Regions from separate parts of the Verrucosispora sp. WMMA2121 genome, predicted to be linked through region 3. Evidence: riboswitches for the same ligand, from Rfam matches in the RefSeq annotation. Region 3 holds a riboswitch; each other region holds the start of a gene.
The links. A riboswitch is a leader RNA that binds a small molecule or an ion and turns the genes downstream of it on or off. The one in region 3 is predicted to bind cyclic di-AMP.

Region 1 (7,193 bases), 1.6 Mb from region 3:
CGCCGCGCCGAAGACCGCCGCCAGGCCGAGCACGAAACCGCTCAGCCTCGTCGCCGTGTTCATGCTCGACTCCTCGGTTTCCGCCTGCCGGCCGGCTCAGGCGCCGACCAGCTCGTATCCGGCCTCGTCCACCGCGGCACGCACCGCGTCACCGGAGAGCGGTTGGTCACTGGTGACGGTCACCTGACCGGTGGCCAGGTCCACCTGGACGTCGCTGACTCCCTCGATCGCACCGATCTCGGTGCTGACCGCGTTGACGCAGTGCCCGCAGGTCATGCCCTGCACCTGGTACGTCGTGCTGACCATGCGACTCTCCTCACCAGCTCGCCAGGGTGGCCGAGCACCACCCGATACCCGTAGGGGGTATCTACGACATCGACCGTACCATACCCCCTGGGGGTAGGCTATCCTTGTCGGCATGAGCACACCCGCGCCGATCCGTGGTTACACCGCCAGCAAGGACCAACTCCTGGCCCGGCTGCGCCGCGTGGAGGGCCAGGTGCGCGGCATCGAGAAGATGGTCGACGACGATCGCTACTGCATCGACGTGCTCACCCAGATCTCCGCCATCCAGGCCGCGCTGGACAAGGTCGCCCTCGGTCTGCTCGACGGGCACGCCCGGCACTGCATGCACGAAGGTGCCGCCGAGGGACGCGCCGACGAGATGGCGACCGAGATGATGGCCGCCGTGGGCCGGCTCATGAAGCGCGGCTGATCCGACCCGCCGACATACCCTCGCGAACGGCGTCGCGAGTTCGGGCTGGTTACCATTCGCACACGATGGCCAGCCGAAATCCGTGCCGCGCGGCCCGAGGTCGCCGGCGGGCACCCGCCCCTGCCGCCGTCGCGAACCCCTCCACAGCTCACGGTACGCAGCCGCCCCGCCACCTTCCGGCCATTCGGGCTGCCCTTCGACACGGTCGTCCGGCGGCACTGAACCGTCTCGCCCATCGACACGTACTCAGCCCTGAAATCGTTGGGAGACACTGAATGGGCGCCGACCACACCCGTTCCGCTCCGCCCACCCCGCCCCGGGTGCGGCGGATCCTCGTCGTGACGGTGGTCCCCCTCTTCCTCGCCACCCTGGTCGCCGCGATCGTGCTCTGGCCCCGGGACGCCCCGCGTCCCGAGGCCACCGACGACGCCCCCCGCTACCACGGCACGGTCACCCGGGTGGTGAGCGAGCCCTGCCCGCCCAACCCGGTGGTGCCCGAGGGCACCCCGACGACCGCGGCGGGCCCCTGCGGCACGGTCACCGTGCGAGTGCAGACCGGCCCGGACGCCGGACAGGACGTGCAGACGCCCATCCCGGCCGGGCCGGGGGCACCCCGCGTCGACGTCGGCGACGACATCATCCTGGTCTCGCTCGTCGACCCGGAGGATCCGTCGGTCAGCACCTACAACATCGCCGAACACCAGCGCGGCAAGCCGCTGGTGTGGCTGGCCGTGCTCTTCGCCGCCGCCATCGTCGCCTTCGGGCGGCTACGGGGCCTGGCGGCGCTGGGCGGCCTGGCGGCCAGCTTCGCGATCCTGCTGACCTTCGTGCTGCCCGGCATCAGCGCCGGCCAGCCGCCGCTCGCGGTCGCCATCGTCGGCGCCTCGTTGATCATGTTCGTGGTGCTGTACCTGACCCACGGCATCTCCGCGCAGACCTCGGTGGCCGTGCTCGGCACGCTCGCCAGTCTGGTCCTCACCGGGCTGCTCGGGCTGGCCGCCACCGGGGCCACCCACCTGACCGGATTCGGCAGCGAGGACGCCACCACCCTGTCCATGTTCCGGGGGGATGTCGACCTGCACGGCCTGCTGCTGGCCGGCATCATCATCGGCTCGCTGGGCGTGCTCGACGACGTCACGGTCACCCAGGCCGCCGCGGTCAACGAGCTACGCCACGCCAACCCGAACCTCTCCCGCCGGGAGCTGTACCGCGCGGCCACCCGGGTCGGCCGAGCCCACATCGCGTCGGTGGTGAACACCATCGTGCTGGCGTACGCCGGCGCCTCGCTGCCACTGCTGCTCCTGCTGACCGCGGACTCCCGCGCGTTGGGCCAGATCGTGACCAGCGAGTTCCTCACCACGGAGATCGTCCGGAGCGTGGTGGCCACGCTCGGGCTGATCGCCGCGGTGCCGCTGACCACGGCGCTGGCGGCGGTCGTCACCACCGCCGGACGCGGCGAGGCTGGTGCCCGCACTGGCGAACCCACCCCCCTGGTCCCCCGGCCGGCGACGGACCGGGCCGAGGCGCTCCGCGCCCTGAGCACCCCACCCACCCGAAACACGTCCCCCGCCACCCCCTCGGGGTGGCCCGACCCGGACAGGAGCACGGACACCACATGGTGACACTCCTCAACGTGACCGCCCCTGCCGATGCGGCTCGAAACCGTGTCGCTGGTCACTCAAAGCGATTACGAAATGACGCATCTAGTCGGGTTCGGGGCGTAGAAGCACAGATGGACTGTCGGGTAACCTCACTGCCGGTCACCGCCGAAGGCGCGCAGCGGCGCCTGCGGTGCCACCGCCCAATCGCCCTCAGGCGAGCCGGGGACCCAGGTAGGTGGGGTGAATCCGCGAAAGCGGTAGGGGCCACTTCCGTCCCGAACCCGTCAGCTAACCCGGTCGGCGGTCGATGGAAGGGAAAACAGTGACGGCACCCCTACGCCGCTGGTTGACACCCGTGGTGGCCGTGTTCGCCGCGTTCGCCGTGTTCGCCGGCCCGATGCCGGCCACGGCCGCACCGAACGACCCCAAACCGGCGGAGCACGACGACGACCCGCCGATGCTCAACGATCTGATCGAGGCGACCACCCGGGACTACTCAAAGGCCAAGGCCAAGCTGGAGAAGTCCAAGAAGCGCCAGCTCCAGCTGGCGGTCGAGGTCCGTGCCGCGCAGGCCGACCTGGACGCGCTCGCTCCGCAGGTCGCCGAGATCGCCACCCAGTCCTACCGGACCGGCCGGGTCGGCGCGATCGCCATGTTGTTGCAGAGCGGCGCACCGGACTCGTTCATCAACCGGGCCTCGGCACTCGACGAGCTGAACCTGGTGAACGACAAGAAGCTGGGCGAGGTCAACGCGATAAAGCTCCGCGCCGAGCAGGCCAAGCTCGCGCTCGACGCCGAGGTGCGCGAGCAGAAGAAGCTGACCAACGACATGGCGCGCAAGAAGAGCGAGGCGGAGAAGTCCCTCCGGCTGGTCGGCGGTGTCGGCCTGACCGGCGGACTGGTGGACGCCACCTCGCCGGTGGCCCGGATCGGGCCGAACCGGTCCTCGGACGGCGGGTGGAAGCCCGAGTCGTGCAGCCAGAACGACCCCACCACGTCGGGCTGCATCACGCCCCGGACGCTGCACATGTACAAGGAGGTCAAGCGGGCCGGGTTCAACCGGTTCGTCGGCTGCTTCCGACCGGGTGACAAGTTCGAGCACCCCAAGGGTCGGGCCTGTGACTGGTCGTTGCAGAACAGCGGCTTCAGCCCGTGGCACAACAACGACACCCGGATCTACGGCAACAACCTGGCGGCCTTCCTGGTCCGCAACGCCGACCGGCTGGGCGTCTACTACGTGATCTGGAACCGCCAGATCTGGTTCGCGGCGACGGAACGCTGGAGTTCCTACAGCGGCCCGTCCAACCACACGGACCACGTGCACGTGTCACTGCTCTGACCGCCCCACGCGACGCACCGAGGGCCGTCCCGCCAACCGAGGCGGGACGGCCCTCGTCGTTCCGGACGTCGTCGGTCGCGGATCAGGGCGCGGTCGCCATCAAGCCGGCCAGTTCGGCGGGTTCCGCGGCGACCGCCCGCACCTCGCCGGCGGCCAGCCGGTACGACATGCCGACCACCGCGCACCGCCCGGCAGCCACCTCCGCCGCGAGGGTCGCCGAGGAATCCAGCATCGTCTCGACGGTTCGCGCGATGTGGATGTCCACGATCTCGTCCAGCTCCTGCACCCCGGCGTCCTGCGCTCGGCGCAGGCTCGGCACCACCGCGTCGACCACGGCACCCAGATGCCCGGGGGGCGTGGTGTCGGTGGCCAGTGCCTCGCGGGCCGCCTGGACGGCGCCGCACGAGTCGTGACCCAGCACCACCACCAGCGGCGTACCCAGCACGGCCACCGCGTACTCCACGCTGCCCAGCACCTCCGGCCCGACGGTGTGCCCGGCGGTACGGACCACGAAGAGGTCACCCAGCCCGCGATCGAAGATGATCTCGGCGGCGAGCCGGGAGTCGGAACAGCCGACGATCACCGCGAAGGGATGCTGCTCGGCCGCGACGGCGGCCCGACGCCCGGCGTTCTGGTTGGGATGCCGCAGCGCGTCGGTGACGAATCGACGGTTGCCGGCGAGCAGTTCGGCGAGGGCCCGCTGCGGGGCACCGGGATGATCCGCGCTGAGCACCTCGCGGTCCGGACCGGGTTGCGTACCGGGCGTTCCGGGTCGACTCATCCAGCTGCACCTCATCTCTGGGAGGAATGCCTGGTCATCCCGGCCGGCGCTGGTCACGGGCTGCCATCACGGTCACACGCGGCATAACGCACGTCAAGCTATACGTGATATGTGTTTCATGCATCAGTCGACGCTTGCGCTCGGCCGGGCCGGTATCGGCGACGGCGCGAGCCGAGGTAGCCGAACGGCAGGTCATACGATGGCGGACATGGCGAGCACTGACGCACGGGAAAACGCGCGGAACTGGACGTTTCTCACGAACCACGCGCACGTCCTGCTCGCCATCGCCCGTAACCCCACCGCCCGGCTACGGGACGTCGCGACCGAGGTCGGCGTCACGGAGCGTGCCGCCCAGGCGATCGTCGCCGACCTGGAGGCCGGCGGCTACCTGCACCGCACCCGGGTGGGTCGGCGCAACGAGTACACCCTGAACCCCGCCGGACGGTTCCGGCACCCGGCGGAGGCCGACCACGAGGTCGGCGACCTGCTGGCCCTCTTCACCAAGGAACAGGTCACCGGCACCGCCGAGGGGTGAGTCGACGGACCTCCTGATCGGACGACGTGGCGCGCTTCACCCACCCCGGACGAACGCGGCGCTGCGATCCCGCCGAAGGCGGGATAGGTTGGGTCCGTGCCGTCTCCCGCGTTCGCCCGTCCACTGTGGCCGGCGACGCTGCGCGCACTGCGCGAGCTGACCCGACTGGCGCTGGCGTCGCTGGTGCTCGCCGTCGGTCTCGGCGGGGCCGTTGCGGCCGATCCGCCGGCCCGGTCCACCGCCGTGTCACCACCGACCGCCACCGTCGCCCTCGGCTCGCCGTCCACCGCGGTGCCGGCCGTCCGGCCCGCCGTCGAGCCCGCGCGGGCGGTCGACGCCGGCCCGGATTGGCGAGCGCCCGCCGCCACCGCGCCGGTCCGGCCCGAGGACACCGACGACACGTCGGCCGACGCCGCACCGACGGACAGCCACATCGCCTCGGCACGCGCCGTCCGCGCGGGCGAGCCGACCCGGCGTGGTCCGCCGACCGACTGACCGACGGCAGCCCGACCGGGAAGCCCGGTGACGCCGCCCGCGCCAGACGCCAGCGGCCGACCACACCGCCGGCATCCAACGGTGGCCCGGGGCATCCCCGGCGAGCTTGATCCGGCCGCCCCCGGCACGGCACCGACGCCGCCGTGCCCGGCCAGCCGCCACGACCCGCGTCCACCACAGTCGACGACTCATCCCGACCGCGAGGTGTTGATGATGCCTACCGCCCTGTCCTCCGTCCTGCTCGACGCGCCCCGGGCCGCGGCCATCTGGCTGGGCCTGCTCGGCCTGGTGACCCTCGCCGTCACCGGCCTGCTGCTACGACCCCGACTCTTCCGCTTCGACGCCGGCGTCCGCATCCGCGAGGCCGCTCTGCCGAGTGGGTCGGACCACGCCGAGCACCGACGTGACCAGGAGCGCTGGGCCGAGGAGGTCACGATCGCGGCGGACCGGGCCGACGCCACCGCCCGGCACCGGCGCGACGAGTGGCTCGCCGCACAGGACGAGGCCGAGCAGGCGTGGCGGTCGTACGAGGCAGCCGAGGCGGACGTACGCCGGCTCTCCCGCGCCGCCGGCATGCCGTTGCCGCAGACCGCCCGCACCCCCGCCGAGTACGCCGACCGGGAGCGCTGGCTGCACCGGGCCGCCCTGGACGCGTACTGGCGGCGGGAACTGTCGGTGGAGCAGCTCAGCGACGTCTTCGCGCATCGCGGCTGGGATCCCCGGTTGCACCCGGTGGAGCAGGAGTTGATGCTGCGCCGGGCGGTACGCGACCACCTCCTGGCCCGGCAGCGGGCGGCCCGGGAACGGGAGCAGGCCACCTGGCGGGCCGCGGAACTCGCCGCCGCGGCGGCCCGCAGCCTGCGCGAGGAAGCGGCCGCCGCCCTGGTGCCGGTGGTGGAGGAGCGCGAGTCGGTCCTGCCGCTGACCACACCCGGCGCCGCCGAGCAGACCCGGGAGATCCCGGCGGTCGTCGGCCGGGCACCGGTCGCCGCGTACTGAGTCGGGTCTCGCGAGCCGAACGCCCTCCGGGCCGGTCGTCGGCAACTAGTGTCGGAAGGACGTCGACCGGGTACCGACCACGCCGGACACTGAGGAGGGCCGACGTGGTCGCAAGCGATGACGGGAACCAGCCCGATAGGACGGCGGTGCGGGGCGCCGGACCACGCCAGACCTGGGCCGCCCTGCCCTGGCTGGTCCGATCCGCGGTGGTGTGGAGCGCCTGCCTGGTAGTGATCTCCGCCGGGCTCTACCTGCTGGCCCGGATCACGCTGCTGGTCACCCCGCTGGCCATCGCCGTGGCCGCGACCCTCTTCCTCGCCGCACTGCTCGATCCGGTGCAACTGGCGTTGCGTCGCCTGCGGCTGCCAGCCGCGCTCGCCGCCCTGCTCAGCGTCCTGCTCCTGCTCGGCATCCTGGGCGGCGTCGGCGCGCTGGTGTGGAGTCTGACCGCCGACCAGTTCAGCGAGTTGGGGGAGGAACTGCGTCAGGGGCTGGAGCGCACCCGGGACTTCGTCACCTCCACCCTGCCGGTCAGTGACCAACAGTTGGACAGCCTGCTCGCCCAGTTGCGCCAGGCGATCAGCCAGCAGCAGGTGGACCCGGTCGCCAGCGCCCGCACGGTGGCCGAGGTGGTCGGCTCGATCCTGCTCGCTCTGGTGCTGCTGTTCTTCCTGCTCAAGGACGGCCGGGAGATGTGGCGCTGGACGTTGCGCCGGGCCGCCGGGCCC
Region 2 (7,193 bases), 2.0 Mb from region 3:
CACCTCGCCGCGCAGCGTGGCGGCGCGCTGCTCGTTGGCCGCCACCTGCGCGCGCCGATCCTCGATCAGCTCGGTCAGTTGGGGTCGGCGGTCCTCCCGCAGGGCGGTGCCGCCCGCCGTGGTGGCCGTCGTGGTGAACAGCAGGCCCGCGGCCAGGGCGATCAGCGGCACACCGACCGACCAGAACGGGCGGCGCTGACGTGGCCGCCGAGGCAGCAACCCGGCGACGAGTCGTCGCAGCGCCTTCTGCCACGACGCTGCGCCGGACGTGTACTCCACGGGCCAGTCCCCCTGCTCTTCCGCTCCGACGCTACCCGGTGTGGGGCGCGGCGCCGGTCGTCCTGAGTCCGATTTCCAATGCTGCCCGGTACCGGTCTCACCTCATTCGTGGATCGGACGGGTCTTCCGGACTACGCTAGCTGTCGAACATTATTGGCCATGGACCGTCGCCCTCGCGCCCGGTTGTCAGGCCGGACGAGGTCGTAACCCCTCTGGAGAGCGCCGTGCCCAAGTCTCAGGTCCGCAAGAAGAAGGTGTACACCCCGCCCACGGACGTCCGCCCGACGGCGACGACCGCGGCAACCAACAAGCCCAGCCCGGTGTGGCTGCCGGTTCTGGCGGTGTCGCTGATCGTCTTCGGCATCGGCTGGCTGGTGGTCTACTACCTCTCCGAGCAGGAGTACCCGGTCATGGAGCTGGGGTACTGGAACCTGGCGGTCGGGTTCGGCGCGATGGTCGCCTCCCTGATCGTGCTCTCCCGCTGGCGCTGACCCGCAGCTCGAAGCCGTGACTGCCCGGCACCACCACCGGCGGCCCGCCCGAGCGGCGGTGCCGCCGGCCTCCTAAGGTGTGCGCAGGGCAGCGTGGCCCGGAGTGCGAGATGACTCACGTTACTGCTGGGTAACCTTGCGCGTAGGCTGCACTGCATGACCGAGCGGAGCGAGGTCATCGACCGATCAGGTTGAGGTGCGGCGGCGTTGGGTCGACCGATCGCACCGACGCCCCGGTCGCCGAGCCGCTCGACAGGCAGCAGACCGGGAGGCCAACTCGATGGGCAGCGTCCAGATCGTCACCACGATCCTCGCGGCCGCCATCACCGCCGTTGCGGTGTGGCTTGCGGTACGCGCGGTCTCGAAGATGGTGGCCGTCATCCGGCTGGGTCAGCCCGATCCGACCCGTTCCGGCGACAAGGTCAGCCGCACCAGGACCATGCTGGCCGAGACAGCCGGGCACACCCGGATGCTCCGCTGGAGCGTGGTGGGCGCGGCGCACTGGTTCGTGATGGTCGGCTTCATCGTGCTGTCGCTGCTGGTGCTTGAGGCGTACTTCGAGGTGGTGTCGCCGACCGGCGGGCTGCCGCTCATCGGTTCCTGGACGCTCTACGGGCTGGTCACCGAGTGGATCGGCATTCTGGGCGTGGTCGGCATCGGGGTCCTGATCGCGATCCGGGTGGCGAACCGGCCGAACCGGGCGGGACGCCGGTCGCGGTTCACCGGCTCCACCATGTGGCAGGGCTACTTCGTCGAGGCGGTCGTCCTCGCCGTACTGGTCATGGGTTTTCTGATCCGCGGCTTCAAGGTGGCCACCGACCACTTCGAGTACCCCACCTGGGCCACCCCGCTCAGTCACGCGGTCGGTGCCCTGCTGCCGGGCTGGGAGTCCGGTGTCAGCGTCGCCGCGCTCATCAAGATCTCGATCTCGATGGTCTGGGTCATCGTGATCTCCCTGAACGTGACGATGGGTGTCGCCTGGCACCGTTTCCTCGCCTTCCCCAACATCTTCTTCAAGCGCAAGCCGGGTGCGGCCGGCTCCGGCCTCGGCGCGCTGCGGCCGATGATGAGCGACGGCAAGCCGCTCGACTTCGAGGAGGCCGACCCGGAGAAGGACCAATTCGGCGTCGCCCAGGTCGAGCAGTTCACCTGGAAGGGGCTGCTGGACTTCAGCACCTGTACCGAGTGCGGTCGCTGCCAGTCGCAGTGCCCGGCGTGGAACACCGGAAAGCCGCTGTCGCCGAAGCTGCTGGTGCTCAGTCTGCGTGACCACGCGTACGCCAAGGCGCCCTACCTGCTGGCCGGTGGTGGCAAGGACCTCACCGGTGAGGAGAAGGCCACTGCCGCGCAGCTCGCCCACCTCGACGTGCTGGCTCTCGCCGAGGCGGAGAAGCCGCTGATCGGCGACGCCGAGTCCGGCGGCGTCATCGACCCCGACGTGCTCTGGTCCTGCACCACCTGCGGTGCCTGCGTCGAACAGTGCCCGGTCGACATCGAGCACGTCGACCACATCGTCGACATGCGCCGCTACCAGGTGCTCATCGAGTCCAGCTTCCCCTCCGAGGCCGGCGTGATGCTGCGCAACCTGGAGAACAAGGGCAACCCGTGGGGCGCGCCGCAGAACACCCGGGAGGACTGGACCAAGGGCCTCGACTTCGAGGTGCCCCGGGTCGGCGAGGTCGAGGACTTCGAGTACCTGTTCTGGGTGGGCTGTGCCGGTGCGTTCGAGGACCGGGCGAAGAAGACCACCCGGGCCGTCGCGACCCTGCTCAACGAGGCCGGCGTCTCGTTCGCCATCCTCGGCGAGGGGGAGACCTGCTCCGGTGACCCGGCCCGCCGGATCGGCAACGAGTTCGTCTTCCAGATGCTGGCCCAGCAGAACGTCGAGACCCTGAACGAAGCGTTCGAGGGCCGGGAGAAGGCCAAGCGCAAGATCGTCGCAACGTGCCCGCACTGCTTCAACACCCTGGGCAACGAGTACGGCCAGCTGGGCGGCGAGTTCGAGGTGGTGCACCACACCCAGTTGCTGGCCCACCTGGTCGCCACCGGCAAGCTCACCCCGGTGCAGCCGGTCGACGGCGGCGTCACCTACCACGACCCGTGTTACCTGGGCCGGCACAACCGGGTATTCAGCCCGCCGCGCGAGGTGCTGGGCAGCGCGATCGAGGGTGAGCTGACCGAGATGCCGCGTAACAGCGAGCGCTCCTTCTGCTGCGGTGCGGGTGGTGCCCGCATGTGGATGGAGGAGCGCATCGGCAAGCGGATCAACGTGGACCGGGTCGAGGAGGCCATGTCCACCGGGGCGAGGACGGTCGCCGTCGGTTGTCCGTTCTGTTCGACGATGCTCACCGACGGGGTGAACGGCAAGGGTGCCGGAGAACAGGTCGAGGTCATCGACGTGGCCAGCGTTCTGCTCCGCTCGGTCAAGCCCGAGCAGGTCGGCGGCGCCGAGGAGACCACGCCGGTGGCCGGCTGACCGGCCCGGACGCACCGGGCGGGGCGGCACCCCTATCCAGTGCCGCCCCGCCCGGTTTTGTATTGGCGTACGTGACTATAACGAATCGGCCGACACCCTTAGTGTGCGTACCGTCGCGCAAAGGTGAATGAGCCGTTGGTCGCCTTGATTCCCCACCTACCGTTCCCTAATGTGGGGCACCGACCGCCATGGGTCGTCGGATCCCGCCACTTACCTCTCGCGGGACGCCCGGTGGTCGGTTGCAAAGGAGACGCTGCCGGTGGCAACCATGCCCCTCCATCGTCGTGCGCCGGGACGATCCCGTCCGGGTGGCCTGCGTAGGGCCGCCCGCGGGCTGGTCGTCCTGGTAGCCGCCGCCGCGGTCGGTGCCGGCCTGCTCGCCGCCCCCGCGTACGCCGAGCCCTCGGTCGACGAGATCGAGGCCCAGATCGACAAGCAGTGGCAGAAGCTGGAGCCCACCATCGAGCAGTACAACAAGGTGCGCTCCCAGCTGCGGGTCAACAAGCAGAAGTCGAAGAGCCTGGAGAAGAAGATCCAGCCGCTGGCCCTGGAGACCGAGCTGGCGATGAACCGGGTGGCCGACCTCGCCTCCCGCTACTACATGACCGGCCCGTCCAAGGAGATCGGTGTCGTCCTGCTCAACTCGAAGCCGAACGAGCTCGGCGAGCAGATGGCCTTCCTCGACCGGCTCGCCTCGCAGGAGCGCCGCGAGCTCGAAGGCGTCATGAAGATCCGCAAGAAGTACGACGACCAGAAGGCCAAGCTCGACGCCCTGATCGCCGACCAGGAGGCGAAGCAGAAGCAGCTGGCGGCGAAGAAGAAGCAGATCGACGCCGAGATCAAGCGGCTGGAGAGGTCGCTGCCGGTGACCACGGTGAAGACCACCAACTGCCCGACCATCAACGGTGTGGTCAGCGACGCCGCCCGCACGGCCATCCGGACCGCGTGCGCCCAGGTCGGCAAGCCGTACGTCTGGGGCGCCACCGGCCCGAACTCGTTCGACTGCTCGGGTCTGACCCAGTACGCGTACAAGGCCGCGGGCATCTACCTCACCCACTTCACCGGTGCCCAGTGGAACGAGGGCAAGGCCGTCTCCCGCGCCGACGCCCGTCCCGGCGATCTGGTCTTCTTCCGCAGCGACGTGAGTCACGTCGGGTTGTACCTGGGCAACAACCAGATGGTGCACGCGGCTCGCGCCGGCAAGCCGGTGAACGTCTCGCCCATCACGACCATGCCGGTCGCCGGTTTCCGCCGACCCGGCTGAGCCGCCACCGCGTCCGCTGAGCGGTCGCGCAGGAACGCCCGAGGGCCCCCGGTCAAGTCGACGGGGGCCCTCGCCACTGTCGGATGTAAGCACCCACAGTGACGGTGTGGATCTGTTGCGTATCGACGCCGATCGTCCCTACGCTGGGCAATCGTCGGCCGCTGGCAGGTCCGCCCAGCCCGGGCGGTAACGGTCCGACACCGCCGAATCGCTCGTCAGCGAGCCGGGGAACCAGGTACCCGGGGTGAATCCGTGCCGGTCACGGTAGGGCGCCCCTTCCCGCCCGAACCCGTCAGCTAACCCGGTAGGCGGTAGCGGAAGAAGGAGTGCTGAGCCCGGTGGCAGACCATGCCCCGCGGCCACCGTCGTCGCCGCCGGCAATGCCCGGCCGATCGACGGACTCGCCGCGTTCCAGCTGGTACCGCTGCATCATCGCTGGCCTGGCCGCGACCGCCGTGATGCTGGTCGGCGGCACGACGGAGGCCCGGGCCGAGCCCACGGTCGCCGACATCGAGCGCCAGATCGACGAGGACTGGAATCGGCTCGAACCCGTCATCGAGCAGCACAACGCGACCCGGCAGGACCTGGCCGGCAAGCGGCGGGAGGCGGACGCGCTGGCCGCCAGGATGGCACCGCTGCAACGCCAGGTGGCCGAGGCCATGGACCGGGTCGGCAAGCTCGCTGCCCGCGCGTACAAGGGCGAACAGGTCCGCTTCGTCAACACGCTGCTCGGTAGCCGGTCGCCGGGCGAGGTGGTCGAGCAGCTCGGCCTGCTCGACCGGTACGCCCGCGTGCAGCAGCAGGACGTGCGGCACGCGAGCGAACTGCGCGACGAACTCGCCGAGACCAAGGCCGGCCTGGACCGCACGATCGGCGAGCTGACCCGCACCGAGGCCGATCTCGCCGAGCGGCGGCGACGAATCGACGCCGAGATCGACAGGTTGCAGCGGCTCCGGCTGCGGGCGTACGGGAAGGGTGGTGGTGGCCCGCTACGGCCGGCGCCCTGCCCGGCCAGCTACCCGGGCGGAGCGGCCGGCGAGGCGGTCACCTTCGCCTGCGCCCAGATCGGCAAGCCGTACTCCTGGGGCGCCGAGGGGCCCGATGCGTACGACTGTTCCGGGCTGATGTTGGCCGCCTGGTCGCGGGCCGGTGTCGCACTGCCGCACAACGCGGCGCGGCAGCGTCGGGTCACCAAGTCGGTAAGCCGTGGCGCGCTGCGCCCCGGCGACCTGGTCTTCTACTACCGGGACCTGCACCATGTCGGGATGTACGTCGGCGGCGGCTGGGTGGTGCACGCCTCCCGGGCGGGTCAACCGGTCAAGATGAAGCGGCTGGACAACAGCCCGGTGCACAGTTTCGGCCGGCCCGGCTGAGGATCGCCGGTATCAGCGGGTGGGCCACGTGCGCCAGCTCTGCCAGGCACGACTGGGCGTCGGGCCGCGCTGACCCTGGTAGCGGGAACCGTAGACGGCCGAGCCGTACGGGTGCTCGGCCGGTGAGGAGAGCCGGAAGATACAGAGCTGCCCGATCTTCATCCCGGGCCAGAGGGTGATCGGCAGGTTTGCCACGTTGGACAGTTCCAGGGTGACGTGACCGGAGAAGCCGGGGTCGATGAAGCCGGCGGTGGAGTGGGTGAGCAGGCCGAGTCGTCCCAGGCTGGACTTGCCTTCGAGGCGGCCGGCGAGCTGGTCGCCCAGCGAGATGACCTCGAGCGTGGAGGCGAGTACGAACTCGCCCGGGTGCAGCACGAACGCCTGGCCGTCGGGCACCTCGACGGCCGAGGTGAGGTCGTCCTGCCGGGTTGCCGGGTCGATGTGGGTGTAGAGGTGGTTGTTGAAGACCCGGAAGAGTTTGTCCAGACGTACGTCGATGCTGGAGGGCTGCACCAGGGTGGGCTCGAACGGTTCGAGCGCCAGGGTGCCCGCCTTGATCTCGGAGACCAGGTCGCGGTCGGAGAGCAGCATCGCCACACCATAGCTGCCGGTATGTGACACGCGTGTCGGACTACCCGCTTCGAACGTGTGTTCGATAGGATGTCGGCATGGCTTCCTGGTCCGAATTCGCCGCTGACGAGCCTCGACTCGCCAACGGGATCCGCCTTCTCATGCAGCAGTACGGCCCGGGCTTCGGCTACCTGGCCACGGTCCGCGCCGACGGCGGACCCCGGGTGCACCCGGTCTCCCCGGTGATCACCGACGACGGTCTCTACTGCTTCGTCATCGACTCACCGAAGCGGCGCGACCTGGAACGCGACGGTCGTTACGCGCTGCACTCGTTCCCGCCGGAGGAGAGCGACGACGAGGCGTACGTGGCCGGGCGGGCCCGGCCCGTCACCGACGACGCCACCGTCGCCCGGCTGGCGTTCGCGGCGCGGGCCGCCCCGCACGCCGACTGGCGCCTGTTCGAGTTCACCGTCGACGTGGCGATGTTGGCTCGACGGGAGCAGTCGGTGGCTGGGCCGAGCGAGCTGGCGTCGCATCCGGCGGTCCAGGTCTGGCTCGACCCGGCGGGCGCCACACCCCAGGCCACGCGCCCGGTGCCGGCCCACTCCGGGCGGCATCACCGCCGCGCCGCCTGACCCACACGCGCAGGTGCCGGCCCCGTCCGACGGAGCCGGCACCCGCGGTACGCGGTGCGACGCTCGCGCTACGCCGCGCGGTAGGAGTTCCAGGCGTTGATCATG
Region 3 (7,193 bases):
GACGGCGGAGAAACCGAGCGTACGCAGGTAGCTCGCGGTGATCTCGCCACGTACCCCGATGCTGTGCGAGCGGTCGAGCACCGCGCGGCAGAACCGGCTGACCGACTCGTCGATCGGTCGCAGGTACTCCCGGTCACCGTCGACGTTCGTCTGCACGCCCACGCCGAGCACCACGACCGGGATCTTCAGCCGCTCGATGAGGTTCGTCATCGCGTCCACCCGGTGCGCGTAGCTGCGGCGGAACGCGTTGGCCAGCGGCACCACGAAGACGTCGTACTTCTCGTTGATCCGGTCCGCCGCGCGCGGGTTGACCACGAACCGGTTGGAGGTGATCTCGACGCCGGGCGCGCCCAGCAGCTTGTGCGCGGCGTGGCTGAACACCAGGTTGCCGACGTTGTCACCGATCAGGTTCCGGTCGAACGTCTCCTCCGGGGAGTTGATCTCGAAGGGCTCCTTGCGGGCTCGCATCAGGATCCGCTGGTGCATCGCTGGCTCTGCCTCTCGTCGGTGCGTCCGCCCCACGCCCCCGGGTCGCCAGGTAACGGGGTGGTGTCCCTCTCGGGTCTCGGAATAGTAGGTCACGGGACCGGCAGATGACACCTGCGGCGGTTGCGGGAGTTCTGTACTGATCTGTGGGTCAGCGCCCGAGTGCATCCGGTATGCCACCGCCACCGGCCGCACCGGCCGCCGACGGCGGGCGTGCCGGGCAGTCCAGGTGGACCGAGGTTCAGTGGGTAGGGTTCCGGGGTGACCAGCACCATCGCCGTCGATCGACCGACGCCCGCCGCCGGGCCCGGGTATGCGAGCCGCCTGCCGTCGCTGACCGGTCTGCGGTGGATCGCCGCGCTGCTGGTCTTCGGTTTCCACGCCGGCACCATGCGCATCATCGCCGACCCCGGCCCGCAGGCGGTGGTGGGGGAGATCTTCACCCTGGGCCTGTCCGGGGTGCAGTTCTTCTTCATCCTCAGCGGCTTCGTGCTGGTCTGGTCGATGCGGCCGGGCGCCTCCCGCCGCCGGTTCTGGCGGCGACGGTTCGCCAAGATCTATCCGAACCATCTGGTGCTGTGGGCGCTGGCCATGCTGGCGATGCTCTGGTTCGCCGATCCGATCAACCCGGTGGCGGCGCTGGAGAACCTCTTCCTCGTCCAGGCCTGGGATCCCCGGCCCGGCCACTTCTACAGCGTCAACAACGTCAGTTGGTCGCTCTCCTGCGAACTGTTCTTCTACCTGTGTCTGCCGCTGGTGCTGCCGGCGGTGCGGCGGGCCCGACCCTGGTTGCTGTGGGCCGTGGTGATCGCGGTGCCGCTGCTCATCCTGGCGCTGTGGCCCGGGCAGGCCCTGGTGCCGGAGGCGGACCGCTGGTGGTTCGCCCAGGTCTTCCCGCTGGTCCGTTCGCTGGAGTTCTGGATGGGCGTGGCCGCCGCCGAACTCATGCTGCGTGGTCGCTGGCGGGGTCCTCGGCTGCCGCTGGCCAGTCTGATCTTCGTGCTGACCTGGGTGGCGGCCTCCCAGTGGATCCCGGCCGAGTTCTGGACGGCACTGCTGTCGGCGGCGTACGTCCTGGTGATCGCGGCGGCGGCCGACGCGGACGTGCACGGGCGGCGCTCACCGCTGCGCTCCCGACCGATGGTCTGGCTGGGCGAGGTCTCCTTCGCCTTCTACCTGGTGCACGTCTTCGTGATCATGACGATCCTGCGGGTCACCGGCGACTGGGGCACCGGCCTGCCCGGCTGGTGGGGCCCGGTCGCGGTGATCGGATTCCTGCTGCTCACCCTGGGCCTGGCCGCGCTGTTGCAGCGGTACGTGGAGCAGCCGATGATGCGTCTCCTGGCCCCGTCCCGGCCACCCCGACCCGGCCCGCAGGACGGCGAGCCCGCGACGCCGGGTGGCGGGTGGTCCGCGACGCCGGCTGGCCCGGGGCGAGCCACGGAGTCGCGCGGTGCCCCGCGATCGGGGACGCCGGGCGGACCGGTCGTGGACGGGCTGCCGCGCCAGCGGATGTCCGGTGGCGGCGATGCGGACCTCGCCACCGGCCCGGGGCAGGACCGCTCCGTCCAGCAGGGACGGTAGCGGCCGGCGGGGCTGACCTGCGCGTATCGACGTGCGTACCCGACGCGCCGGACGGTGCGACACGCCCGGTGACCGGTGCGTGCGGGCCGCCGGTGGCGGTAGCGTGACGAGGTGCTTCCCGCCGCGCCCGCCCGTCCGCTGTGGTGGTTGGCGCGCTGGGCCGCGCGGCTGCTGACCGGGCTCGCGGTCGCCGCCGCCTTCTCCCTCGGCGCCTGGGCACTGCCCGACCGGGCACCCGCCGCCGCACCGCCGGCCGAGGCCGCCGTACCGGCCGCCGTCGCACGGGACCTGGCCCGCGAAGTCGCCGTACCCCTCGACCTGGCCGGTCCCGACCTGGTGACCGGCCTCGACCGGGCCGGCCTGGCGATGCCGACCGTGCGCGGCGCCGGTGGCACCGACCTGGCCGGGGCGTCCGGACCGCGCGTTGGTGACCCGGCGGAAGCCTCCGGGTCGCCGATCGCGCGGGACGCCGATGACTCCGCCGGGTCCGGGATGCCCTCGCTGCCGCCGGCGGCCGATGGCCAGCCCGGGCTGACGGCGCTCGGCAGCGGCACCGCCGGCGTCACGCGGGGGTCGCCGGCTCCGGTTGCGGGTGTCCGGGCCGCCCGCGCCCCACCGCACGCCTGATCCTGGCGACCCTTTCCTCGCCTCCGCGCCGCGCCCGGCCGCGCACCCGCGCCAAGCACGGCCGGCCCGTTGCCGTCGGTCGCGCCGTCGATGCGCCCCAGGACCGGCGGCACCGCCCGCCTCAACCCGGGCAACCGCGCCGCATCGCCATCCGCTGCCGGTACGACCACCGACGCCGTACCGATCTCCGCCGAGGTGCCGACATGGAGAAGACCGTCCTCTACCAGTTCCTGATCGAGGTGCCACGCGCCGCCGCCATCTGGTCGGTCCTGCTGGTGCTCGCGCTGGGCGTGCTCACCGTGCTGGTCGCCCGCCCGGAGCCGGCCGGGCCGGTGGAGAAGACCACCGACCCGGACGCGCTCCGCGCCGCGGCCGACGAGGCCGACCTGCGCCGATACGCCGGGGAGGTGGCGGTCGCGGCAGCCGGCGCCGGCCAGAACGCCGAGCGGCGGCGTACGGCGTGGCGGGTGGCCCAGGCGGAGCTGGACCGCGCCTGGGCCGGGTACGACGAGGCGGAGGCCGCCGCCCGGCGGCTGGCCGGTGTCACCGGACTGCCGGCCCCGCGCACTCCGCGCACCCCGGCCGAGTACGCGGCTCGGGAACGCTGGCTGCACCGGGCGGCGATGGCTGCCCACTGGCGCGGTGACCTGACCGCCCGGCAGCTCACCGACGTACTGGCGCACCGGTCCGGCTGGGATCCCCGACGTCACCCGGCCGAGCAGGAGGCCGTTCTCGCCCGGGTGGTACGCGACAACCGCCTGGCCGCCTATCGATCGGCCGCCGGGCGGGAACGTGACCTGTGGCGGGCGGCGGAACTGGCCACCGAGGCGGCCCGCGCCCTCTCCGCCGAAGCGTACGCGGCCGCCGCGCGGCTCCGGCCGAACCGACCGCCCGTCTCCGGACGCGCCATCGTCGAGCGGTCCGGCCTGGTCCCGCGCTGGCGTCCGGCTCGGCTCGGCTGAAATTCCGTGAGCTGGGTCACATTGGTGCGAAATTCGGTCACTGTTCGTAGGTAAGACGTTTGTCGCAGTAATCCCCGCCGACTTTTCTCCCTGCCGTCCGGTTGTCACCCGTTGGTGCCCGGAATGCCGTCGGTCCCATTGAGCGACGCCAGTTCCCAGGTACCCGAAAATTGCCCCGCTCGATCATGTTTAAGCAGGTCAGAGCGGGTTGGCTTCAAGGTGACCGGCCAGTAGTGTCAGCGCGTCCGGTGCGGTAACCGATCGCAGGAAGCGACGCCGTACCGACCCGCTCAATCGTGAACTCACGAACCGGGGACCCACTGCACCACTGGGGTGAATCCGCGAGCCTCGGCCCGCGGTAGGGCGTCTTCCCGCCCGAATCCGTCAGCTAACCCGGTCGGCGGTGACGGAAGGAGTACCAACCCTCGTGCGGTCCGATGTGATCCCCCCGTTCCCCCACCTCCACGGCACCGCGGTGCCCGTGCTCGCCGGCCCGACCGCCGCGAGCTGACCCCGGTCATCGCCACCGCCCGGGTTCTTCCGGGCGTACCCCTTGAACGGCCTGTCCCGCTCGCCCAGGCGGTCGTCGGCGTTCCGTTGCCGACCCGACCGCCGGAGCCGGTGTGCCGTTCTCCCCTCAGCCCGTGGAGGAATCCGTGAAGCACACCCTTTCCCGCCGGCTCCGTCGGCTGGTCAGCGAACGCCCCTATCAGCTCGTTGCCGGATCCGCCGTGGCGCTCGTCCTGGCCACCGGCACCGGCGCCGCCCTGGCCGGCACCGGGAACACCCCGGCCCCCACGCGGGCCACCACCGCCGCCGAACTGCGCGGCGACACGGTGGCCGCGCCGAGCCAGGCGGAGGTCGCGCCGGCCACCGCCGCGCTGAGCAGCGCCGCGCCGAGCAGCGCCGCACCGGCCAGCCCGGCACCGGCAAGCGCCGCCGCCTCGCCGTCGCCGAAGCCCAGCTCGGCCACCCCCGACCCGGACCTGACCAGCAAGAAGGCGGCACCGAAGCCGCCCGCCTCGAAGGTTCTGGACTACGACCACCAAGCCCAGATCAACGGCTACTACTGCGGTCCCGCCGCGGTGCGTAACGCGCTGAGCGCCGCCGGTGTCGCGCGCAGCCAGGACGCCCTGGCCAGCCAGCTCGGCACCACGTTCGCCGGCACCAACTCGGCCGAGGACACCACCCGCGTCCTCAACGCCGTCGTCAAGGGCGACCCGTACGAGACCACGATGATCCGTGGCGGTGCGGCCACCCCGGCCCAGATGGACCAGCTTCAGGCGGACGTCGTCGCCGCCGTCACCGACGGGCGGGGCGTCGTGGTGAACGTCGCCGGCACCGTCACCGACACCGACGGCCGCTGGCACTCCTTCCCCGGCGGGCACTACATCGCCGTGGTCGGCTACCAGGACTCCGGGCGGCTGGTGAAGATCGCCGACTCGGCGGACGCCTCGTACCCGTCGTACTGGCTCAGCACCATCGATCTCGCCAACTGGGCCGCCACCCGCGGCTACTCGGCCTGATCGCATCGTTCCGCCGCACCCGGAAGCCCTCGGCCCGCTGGCCGAGGGCTTCCGTTTCGGGTACGTCATGCGGCGGGTCGCGCTGGTCGTCGGGTCGACGTGGCTCGGGTTTCGTCAGGCCTGCGTGCGGTGCGGTGTCGCCGGGGCGACGAAGTTCGGGGTTCGTCAGGCGTGCGTGCGGTGCTGCTTCGCCAGGCCGACGAAGCTCGCCCAGGCGGCCGGGGTGAAGGCCAGCGTGGCGGCGTCGCGGTTCTTGGTGTCGCGGACCAGCACGACGCCGGGCAGGTTGTCGGCGACCTCCACGCAGTCGCCACCGCCGGCGCCGCTGCGGGTGGACTTGCGCCAGGTCGCGCCGTTCAGATCCATGGCTTCACAACATCCTTCATGCGCTCGATCGACTGGCGGCCGGACAGTGCCTCGTTGCGCACCGTCTCCCACCTGGACAGCAGGTCACTCAGGTCGTCGTCCTTGTCGACCAGGACGCCGCCGAGTTGAGTTTCGAGATTACCCACCCAGCCGCCGTCCGCCCCCCGCGCCAGGATGAAGGGGCCGGTCAGTCCGATGTGCATGGCGACGCCGGTCGGCACCAGGTGCACGCTGATGTTGGGCCGGGTGGCCAGCGCCATCAGGTGGTGCACCTGCTCGACCAGCACGTCCTTGAGCTCCTCGTCGACCCGCCGCAGCACCACCTCGTCGATCACCGCGACGAGTTGGGGCGGGTCGTCCTGCTCCAGCACCGTCTGCCGGGCCATCCGGTTGGCCAGCCGACGCTCCACCCCCGCCTCGGTCAGCGCGGCGTCGGTCCGGATCACCGCGCGGGCGTAGCGCTCGGTCTGGAGCAGGCCCGGCACCAGCGTCGGCTGGTAACAGCGGAGCTGCCGGGCGTTCCGCCTGTCCATCTACCTCGCCGGCCTGATGTACGACGCCATGCGCGACCTCTACCAACTCAACCCCCACGACGCCCCAACCCCCACCACCCTCTTCACCCGCTTCATCGCCTGGGCCCGCCACCAACCCGCCTGACGACCCCGCTGCCATCACGCGAAATCTTGGACAGTTTCCGTCTTTCGCGAACGGATTTTGTCCAAGATCTCGGGGAATCGGTCCCCGGAGTGGACGGTGGGGACGATCGATGGGTGGGGGTGGCGAGTAGGGGTGGCGGCTGAGGGACATGGGTCGGCACGACGGCTGGGGGATGCGACGATCAGGGTGACATCGGCCTCGACGTTTCGAGACGTGTGCGGGGGAGCCATGGGGAAGCAGGGGCCCTACGTGGGGCTGGCCACGACGTTCGACACCGCCGCCGAGCTGTACGAGCAGGCCCGGCCGGGCTATCCGGAGGCGTTGTTCGCCGACCTGGCCGAGACGACCGGCCTGTCGACCGGGCCGGCCCGGGTGCTGGAGCTCGGTACCGGCACCGGTAAGGCCACCCGTGGTCTGCTGGCGCGTGGCTGGCAGGTGGTCGGCCTGGAGCCGGGACGGGAGCTGGCCACCGTGGCGCGTCGGGTACTCGCCGGCCGGGGCGACGTGCGCGTGGTGGTGTCGCCCTTCGAGCGGTGGGAAGCTGACGAAAGCGTGCCGTTCGACCTCGTCTTCGCCGCCACGGCGTGGCACTGGCTGGACCCGGAGGTCGCCTACCGTCGGGCGGCCGAGCTGCTGCGTCCCGGCGGCCACCTGGCGATCGTGGCCACCGAGCACGTGTCACCGGCAGGTGGCGACGACTTCTTCCGGCAGGTCCAGCGGATCTACGCCGAGGTGGGCATGGGTGACGGGCACGGCGGTCCGCAGCCACCCGAGGCGATCGTGGCCCCCGACGCGGCGGTGATGGCGGGCAGCGGTTTCTTCGCCAGCCCGACCGTGCACCGCTACGTCTGGAGCCGCGACTACACCGCCGAGGAGTACCTGGCCGTGCTGTCCACGTACTCCAATCACATCGCCGCCGAGCCCTGGCAACGGCAAACCCTGTTCGCCGGGATCCGGCAGCTGATCGCCGCCCGCCCGGCCGGGA
Region 4 (7,193 bases), on a different contig from region 3:
TCCCACCGTGCCGGAGTGCAGCACCGCGCGTCCCGCGTTGGCGCCCCGGTTGATGCCCGACAGCAGCACCGACGGCGGCGGTCCGAAGGCACCGTGCACGGCGATGAGCGCGATGAATCCGGGTGAGCCACCGACGCCGAACGCCGGCACGCCGTCGAGTTCCGGCAGCGGATGCTCGCGGACCACCACCTGCCCGTCCTGCTCCATCGCGCTCATCGCGGCGCTGGTGCCGCTGGCCTCCTCCAGCGGGGCGGCCACCACCACGTCCAGGCCCCGGTCGACGGCCGCCCGGGCCAGCGCCTGAATGCCCGGCGCGGCGATCCCGTCATCGTTGGTGATCAGGACCCGTAGCCTCACCGGCCACCCGCCCGTTGCGCCAGTTCGTCGGGGGTGGTCCGCTCCTGCGGACGGCTGCCCGCCGGTTCGAGTCGGACCCGGTCGACGAGGCCGTTGATCGAGTCGAGTCGGCCGGTGCCGAGGCCGTGCCGGGTGACGTTGAGTGCGCCGGCCGCCGCGCCGGTGCGGATCGCCGTGCGCACATCGCCGCCCCGGGCCACCACGGCGGCCACCCCGGCGGTCATCGAGTCGCCCGCCCCGCGTGGGTCGGCCGCCTCCAGCCGCGGCATCAGCACCTCGAACACCTCGCCGTCGACAAGCGCCAACGCCGGTTTGTCGGCCCGACTGACCACGACGTTCTCGGCGCCCGAGGCGTGCAGGTCGTACATGGCGCGGGTGAGCTGCTCCTCGTCGTCGCCCGCAGCCCGGCCGTCGGCGAGCAGTTCCTCGTGACTGATCTTGAGGAAGAAGACCCCGCTGTCCAGGACGGCCGTCAGATGCTCGCCGCAGAGGTCCACCACCACTCGGCCGCCGTTGGCGCCGAGATCGGCGGCAAAGCGCCGGTAGAGGTCGGCGGGGACCAGGGACGGATGGTTCGGCCCGCTCAACACGCTCACCGGAGCGCGCAGGCCCTCGCCGAGCGCGAGGTTGTACAACTCGTCCAGCTCGTGCCGGCTCAGCGGTTGGCCGATCACGTCGACGACCTCCCGACGGGTACCTTCGCGGCGGTCATGCACGTATCCGCCGGTGCCGCCGGAGTCGCGGGCCACCACCTTGAGATCGACTCCCTCGCTGACCAGCAACGGCTCCAGCACCTGCCCGACCTCGCCGCCGAGTGCCGCGCAGAGCACCACCTCCACGCCGAGGGACAGCACCATCCTGGCCTGCCACACCCCCTGCCCGCCCGGGTGCAGGTGCAGCTCCGGCGCGTCGCTCGGCTGGTCGATGGTGACGGTCAGCAGGGGGGTCGGCGCGAAGATCATGACGCGGCCGCTCACGAACGCACTCCGTCGTCCGTACCGTCGCCGGGCCTGGCGATTCGCTCGTCCATGGGCGTTCCTCCCGCTAGCGGACAAATACCGCTTCCTGGTACGACGGTATCCAACGAGACGCGTCGACGCGTGCCGAAGGGACGGTGCCCCGCCGGCCGACCGGAAAACGCAACGCCGGGTGAACCGCTCGTGAAGAGCGGTTCACCCGGCGCGACGAGGAGGTCAGTACACCGACAGGTGGACGTGGTTGGTGTGGTCGCTGGACGGGTCGCCGCGGGCACCGCTGTACGACTTCCAGCCGCTGCTGGGCAACCAGATCTGCCTGTACCAGATCACGTAGAGCACCGCGAGCCGGTCGGCGTTGTTGACGAAGTACGCCGCCAGGTTGTTGCCGTACGAGCGGTCACCGCCGGTCGCGTCCCCGCCGAAGCCGTTCTTCTGGGCCGCGAAGTCGCAGGCCCGACCCTTCGGGTGCTCGCCCGAGCCGCCGGAGCGGTAGCAGGAGACGTACCGGGTGAAGCCGGCCGACTTGGCCTGCTTCAACGCGTGCAGGGTGCGTGGGGTGATGCAGCCGTTGGCCGGGGTGGGGTCGTTGACGCTGCACGACTCCGAGGGCCACGACCCGTCGGAGTTGCGCGGAGCCGGCTTGGCGGTGGGGCTCGACCCGCCGCTACGCGACGGTGACCGGGCGGCCCGTTCGGCAGCCCTGGCCCGCTCGGCCGCCTCGTCCCGCTCGATGGCCACGGTCAACGCCCGCTCGGCCTGGTCCTTGCGCTTGGCCATCACGGCCACCTGCTTGCGCTGCTCCTGGATTTCCGCGTCCAGGGCCTGCTTGGTGGCGCTGACCTCGTCCCGGGCGGTCTGGAGTTCCCGCAGCGCGCGGTCCTCGTTCGCGGCCACCGCGTCCAGCGCCGCCGCCCGATCCATGAAACCGGCCGGTGACCCGCTGTTGAGCAGCGCCGAAGCGGCACCCAGCCGTCCGGTGCGGTACGCCTGCGCGGCAATCTCGGCGACGTTGGTACCGCGCTCGGCGACCTGGCTCTCGGTCGTCTTGAGCCGTTCGGCCAGCTTCTTCTGCCGCTTCACCGAGCGGTCGAGCGCGGTCTTGGCGTCGAGGTAGCCCTTGCTGGCAGCCTCCAGCTGGGCCCGTAGTGCCGGGGTGCCACCCTCGTCGTCCACATCTCCCGGTGCCGCCGCCCGCAACCCCTGCGGCGCGGCGGTCGCTGGGGAGAAGGGAGCCAGCGCGACGCCGAGGGTGAGGGCGAGCGCGGCGGCGATCAGGGCCGCCGTACGGGCGGCCGGTCTTACCGTTGCCACTGCTGGCATGCACATGTCCTTCCGTCAGCCGCCGACCGGGTTAGCTGACGGGTTCGGGACGGAAGATCCCTACCGCTGGCGCGGATACACCCCAGGAACATGGTTCCCCGGTTCGCCCTGGCGGGCGATTAGGCGGCGGCCGCCGCCGGCACCGGTGGGTGCCGCCTGGCGATGGCCGGGTCAGAGCCTACCGGTGCGCACGTGACCGGTGCAGCTGCTGTTACTGCTGGTGTTCGGTTGTTGACTAGTGAACCAGAGCAAATCGGACAACAACCTACTTTTCCCCGATTGGCCTGGTCACCACCGCACCGCCCCGCAACCCCCGGGGTCGGTGCGCGGCTCGACCTGGAGGGTCGCGTGCTCGATCTGGAAGTCCTCGTGCAGCGCCGAACGGGCCGCCGCCAGGACGGTGCCGACATCGGCGTCCGGCCTGACGGTCAGGTGTGCGGAGGCGACCTCCATGCCGGAGGTCAACGTCCAGACGTGCAGGTCGTGGACGCCGGCCACGCCCGGCACCGCGGCCAGCCGGTCGTGCACGGCGGTGACCTGCAGGTGTTCCGGTGCGGCCTGGACCAGGATGCGTACCGCCGCCCGGCCCAGGCGCCAGGTCCGGGGCAGGATGAACACGGCGATCGCGACCGCCACCACCGGATCGGCCCACCACCACTCGGTCACCGCGATCAGCAGGGCGGCCGCGATCACCCCCAGTGAGCCCAGCAGGTCCGCCAGCACCTCCAGGTAGGCCCCCCGCAGGTTGATGCTCTCCCGCGCGCCCGGACGCAACAGTGCGAACGCGGCGAGGTTGGCGAGCAGGCCGAGCGCCGCCACCACCAGAACCGGGCCGGCGAGCACCTCGGGCGGATCCCCGAAGCGACGTACCGCCTCGACCAGCACGTACACCGCGACGCCCGAGAGCAGTACCGCGTTGGCCAGGGCCGCGAGCACCTCCAGCCGGTAGAGCCCGAAGGTGCGTTGCGGATCGGTGTCGGCCCGCCGGGTGGCGGCCACGGCCGCGAGGGCCATCCCGATGCCCAGCACATCGGTGAACATGTGTCCGGCGTCGGAGAGCAGGGCCAGCGAACCGGTCCGCAACGCGGTGACCGCCTCGATCACCGTCAGCGCACCGAGCAGGGCGAACGCTGCCCACAGCCGGCCGGAGTGGCGGCGCGCGGCGGTCGACACCGCAGCGTGGTGGTGGTCATGGCCGGCGCCCACCCAGACACCTTCCGTCGTCCGGCGAGCCGGGGACGGACCTATGCCAACATCGCTATGAGTGCAACCGTCCGGCCTCGCGATCGCTACCCGGTCGGGTCCACGGTGGTCAGCCGCTGGGTGGCCCGGGACAGCGCGACGTAGAGAGTACGGACACCGGACCCGGGCTCCGCCCGGATCTCCGCCGGGGCGACCAGCACCACCCCGTCGTACTCCATGCCCTTGGCCTCCAGGCTGGTCACCACCTGCAACCGATCGCCGCCACGCGCCCCCAGCCAGGCCGCGACCCGGTCCCGTCGGGGCACCGGGGTGATCACCCCGACGGTGCCCTCCACCTCGCCGAGCAGGGCGCTGGCGGCCGTCACGACGGTCGCCTCCAGATCGGGGGCCGGCACCACGAGCCGCACCGGATCGATCCCGGTGGAGCGGACCGCGGTGGGCAGCGCGAGATCGGGGTACGCCCGCCGGATCTCGGCCGCCGCCACCGCGAAGATCTCGGCCGAGTTCCGGTAGTTCGTGGTGAGGGTGAAGCGGTGCCGACGACGGCGACCCAGCGCCTGGTCACGGGCCCGGGCCAACTCCTGCGGATCCCCCGTCCACGCGGTCTGCGCCGGGTCGCCCACCACCGTCCAGGACGCCAACCGGCCGCGCCGGCCCACCATCCGCCACTGCATCGGTGAGACGTCCTGGGACTCGTCGACCACCAGGTGGGCGTAGTCGCGGTAGTCCTCCGGGCGCTCCCGAGCGGCCTGCCGGGCGGCCCGCTGCCGGTCCGCGAACGTGCTCAGCTCGCGTACCCCACCGGCCAGCTGGAACGGGTCCCGCTTCGGGCGGGCGGCGCGCATCGGCTTGCCGAGCAGCGCGTCCAGCTCGTCCAGCAGCGCGACGTCGGCGACGGTCAGACCGTCCGTGGCCAACCCCTGGTACGCCGAGCCGAGCAGCCGGATCTCGGCACCCGAGAGCAGTCCCGCGCCGTACCGGCGCAACCGCTGCGGATCGGCCAACCAGGCGAGCACGTGCCGCGGGTGCAGCCGGGGCCACCACGCCTTCAGGAAGTCGCGGAAATCGGTCCGGTCGATCAGCTCGTCCTCGAAGGCACGCTGCTCGGGCAGCCCGGCGATGCCCAGCCGGCGGGCCTGCGCCCAGAGCGCGGCGAGCACGCCGTCGAAGCCGGCCCGACGCACCTCGTTGCGGCGGGCGCCACGGGGCAGCGCGCGGTCCCGGATGGCGTCCAGCTCGGCCCGCTCCAGCCGCAGCAGCGTGCCCCGATACAGCAGGCGCAGCTCGGGCGGGGCGTCGGGCACCGCGTCCCGGGCGGCCCGGTCCAGCACCCGGCGCATCCGCAGTGAACCCTTGACCGCCGCCACCTCGGGCGGGTCGGTGCGGGTGGCCACCACCCCGGGGAACAGGGTGCCCAGCGAGTGCAGGGTGGCGGTGTCCTCACCGAGCGACGGCAGCACCGAGGCGATGTACTCGACGAAGACGGAAGAGGGGCCGATCACCAGGATGCCGCCCCCGGCGTACCGGCTGCGGTCGGTGTAGAGCAGGTACGCCGCGCGATGCAGCGCCACCGCCGTCTTGCCGGTGCCCGGGCCACCGGAGACGATCGTGACTCCCGAGCCGGGGGAGCGGATCGCCTCGTCCTGCTCGCGCTGGATGGTGGCCACGATGTCCCGCATGCCGCGTCCGGTGGTCCGGGACAGCGTGGCCAGCAGCGCGCCGTCGCCGACCACCGGCATGTCCGGTGGGGCGGCGTCCGGGTCGAGCAGGTCGTCCTCGATCCGGGTGACCCGCTCGCGGCTGGACTGGATCGTGCGGCGCCGGACGACGCCGAGCGGCTCGGCCGGCGTCGCCTGGTAGAAGGCGGCGGCGGCCGGGGCCCGCCAGTCCACCACCAGAGTGGTGGCGTCCTCGTCGCGGATACCGAGTCGCCCGACGTACAGGGTCTGCCCGTCCCGCAGGTCGAGGCGGCCGAAGACCAGCCCCTCGTACTCGGCGTCGAGCAGGTGACGTCGCTGCGCGGCGTGGAAGACCATCGCGTCCCGCTCGACGAGCGCACCGAAGTTGCCGACCCGGGCGAGCCGGTAGCCCTCCCGCTCCGCGCGGACGGCGGATCGGCGCAGCTCGGCCAGTCGCGCGTACACCCGGTCGAGATGCCGTTGCTCGGCGGCGATCTCCTGATCCAGGGTGCTCTGGTCCACCGCTCGCTCTCCTCGTGACGCCGCCCGACCAACCGCACGAGATTACGCCCCGCGTCCGACCTGGCCGGAGGGGCACCTTGGCCGAGGTCGTCGGCGGTCAGCCGGAGACGCGCCGTCCGGCCGGGAGATCATCGAGAACCCGGCGCAACACGCCGGCCAGGGCGGCGTTCACCTCCTCGGGCCGCTCCATCATCAGCATGTGTCCGGCACCGGGGCAGACGGTCAGGTCGGTGGCCGGCAGCGCGGCGGCGATCGACTCCGCGCACGGCGGCGGGGTGAGCCGGTCCCGGTCACCGACCAGTGCCGCGGCCGGCAGGTGAGCCAGCGCGGTGAGCGTGTCCAGCCGGTGCTGGGTGCCGATGGAGGCCCGGAACCCGCCGATCGACCGCAGCGAGGCGCGGGCGACGGCCGAGGTGACCAGCCGGATGTCCGTGGGGTCGCAGCGGTCCCCGAAGAGCATCCACCGGATGCTCGGGCGCAGCGCCCGCAGCAGCGCCCGGGGCGGTCGCCAGGCACCGCAGCGGGCGAGGACTCCCGCGCCGGTGGTCTCGGCCAGCCGGATGATCCGGGCGATCCGGGGAGAAAGGCCGTAGACGGTGTGGGTGTGGCCCTCGGCCGTGGTGGAGACGAAGACCAGACCGGCGGTACGCCGGGAGAAGTGGTCCGGGTGGCGGTGTGCGTACTCCATGATCGTCATGCCGCCCATCGAGTGGCCGACCAGCACCACCGGGCCGGTGGGCGCCACCGTGTCCAGCACCGCGGCCAGGTCGTCACCGAGCTGGGCCAGGGTGGCCGTGGGTAGGGCCATGCAGCTGGACCGGCCGTGCCCACGCGCGTCGTAGGTGACCACCCGGACCGAGCCGAACGTCTCGCGGATGGCGGCCAGCTGCCGGTGCCAACTGCGTCCGTCCAGGGTCCAGCCGTGCAGCAGCACGGCGGTCACCTCGGCGTCGGTCGGGCCGGTGGTCTCCACGTGCAGGCGTACGTCGTCGCCCAGCCGTACCTCGGTCGGCTCCGGCATTGCCACCTCCCCACGGCGCACGGTTGCGTAACACCGGGGATACCCGGTGGTAACACCGGCTACCCGTCATGACAACACGCCAACCGGGGTGTTGAGAAGATCTCGTCGATCGGC

Region 1: linked by a shared signal. The riboswitch ahead of O7605_RS17395 (coiled-coil domain-containing protein) and the one ahead of O7605_RS10370 (C39 family peptidase) in region 3 are both predicted to bind cyclic di-AMP.
Region 2: linked by a shared signal. The riboswitch ahead of O7605_RS19445 (NlpC/P60 family protein) and the one ahead of O7605_RS10370 (C39 family peptidase) in region 3 are both predicted to bind cyclic di-AMP.
Region 4: linked by a shared signal. The riboswitch ahead of O7605_RS02205 (coiled-coil domain-containing protein) and the one ahead of O7605_RS10370 (C39 family peptidase) in region 3 are both predicted to bind cyclic di-AMP.

Annotation. Positions count from the first base shown of each region.
Region 1 is NZ_JAPZBH010000006.1:1,872,098-1,879,290, forward strand. It holds gene O7605_RS17375 (hypothetical protein) at 1-63, opposite strand, end outside; gene O7605_RS17380 (heavy-metal-associated domain-containing protein) at 97-306, opposite strand; gene O7605_RS17385 (metal-sensitive transcriptional regulator) at 419-715, shown strand; gene O7605_RS17390 (YibE/F family protein) at 991-2,337, shown strand; cyclic di-AMP (ydaO/yuaA leader) riboswitch at 2,504-2,634, shown strand; gene O7605_RS17395 (coiled-coil domain-containing protein) at 2,639-3,655, shown strand; gene O7605_RS17400 (carbonic anhydrase) at 3,738-4,436, opposite strand; gene O7605_RS17405 (helix-turn-helix transcriptional regulator) at 4,636-4,971, shown strand; gene O7605_RS17410 (hypothetical protein) at 5,068-5,466, shown strand; gene O7605_RS17415 (hypothetical protein) at 5,680-6,465, shown strand; gene O7605_RS17420 (AI-2E family transporter) at 6,570-7,193, shown strand, end outside.
Region 2 is NZ_JAPZBH010000006.1:2,288,161-2,295,353, reverse strand. It holds gene O7605_RS19465 (DUF881 domain-containing protein) at 1-279, opposite strand, end outside; gene O7605_RS19460 (cell division protein CrgA) at 504-770, shown strand; gene O7605_RS19455 ((Fe-S)-binding protein) at 1,051-3,246, shown strand; gene O7605_RS19450 (C40 family peptidase) at 3,515-4,510, shown strand; cyclic di-AMP (ydaO/yuaA leader) riboswitch at 4,702-4,836, shown strand; gene O7605_RS19445 (NlpC/P60 family protein) at 4,849-5,883, shown strand; gene dcd (dCTP deaminase) at 5,896-6,474, opposite strand; gene O7605_RS19435 (pyridoxamine 5'-phosphate oxidase family protein) at 6,552-7,088, shown strand; gene O7605_RS19430 (zinc metalloprotease) at 7,157-7,193, opposite strand, start outside.
Region 3 is NZ_JAPZBH010000006.1:308,098-315,290, reverse strand. It holds gene O7605_RS10390 (polysaccharide pyruvyl transferase family protein) at 1-486, opposite strand, end outside; gene O7605_RS10385 (acyltransferase family protein) at 748-2,070, shown strand; gene O7605_RS10380 (hypothetical protein) at 2,182-2,697, shown strand; gene O7605_RS10375 (hypothetical protein) at 2,901-3,659, shown strand; cyclic di-AMP (ydaO/yuaA leader) riboswitch at 3,937-4,077, shown strand; gene O7605_RS10370 (C39 family peptidase) at 4,304-5,185, shown strand; gene O7605_RS10365 (DUF397 domain-containing protein) at 5,351-5,551, opposite strand; gene O7605_RS10360 (DUF5753 domain-containing protein) at 5,542-6,084, opposite strand; gene O7605_RS10355 (class I SAM-dependent methyltransferase) at 6,437-7,193, shown strand, end outside.
Region 4 is NZ_JAPZBH010000004.1:345,146-352,338, reverse strand. It holds gene surE (5'/3'-nucleotidase SurE) at 1-357, opposite strand, end outside; gene O7605_RS02210 (1-phosphofructokinase family hexose kinase) at 354-1,334, opposite strand; gene O7605_RS02205 (coiled-coil domain-containing protein) at 1,551-2,654, opposite strand; cyclic di-AMP (ydaO/yuaA leader) riboswitch at 2,659-2,790, opposite strand; gene O7605_RS02200 (cation diffusion facilitator family transporter) at 2,943-3,860, opposite strand; gene O7605_RS02195 (HelD family protein) at 3,944-6,058, opposite strand; gene O7605_RS02190 (alpha/beta fold hydrolase) at 6,156-7,079, opposite strand.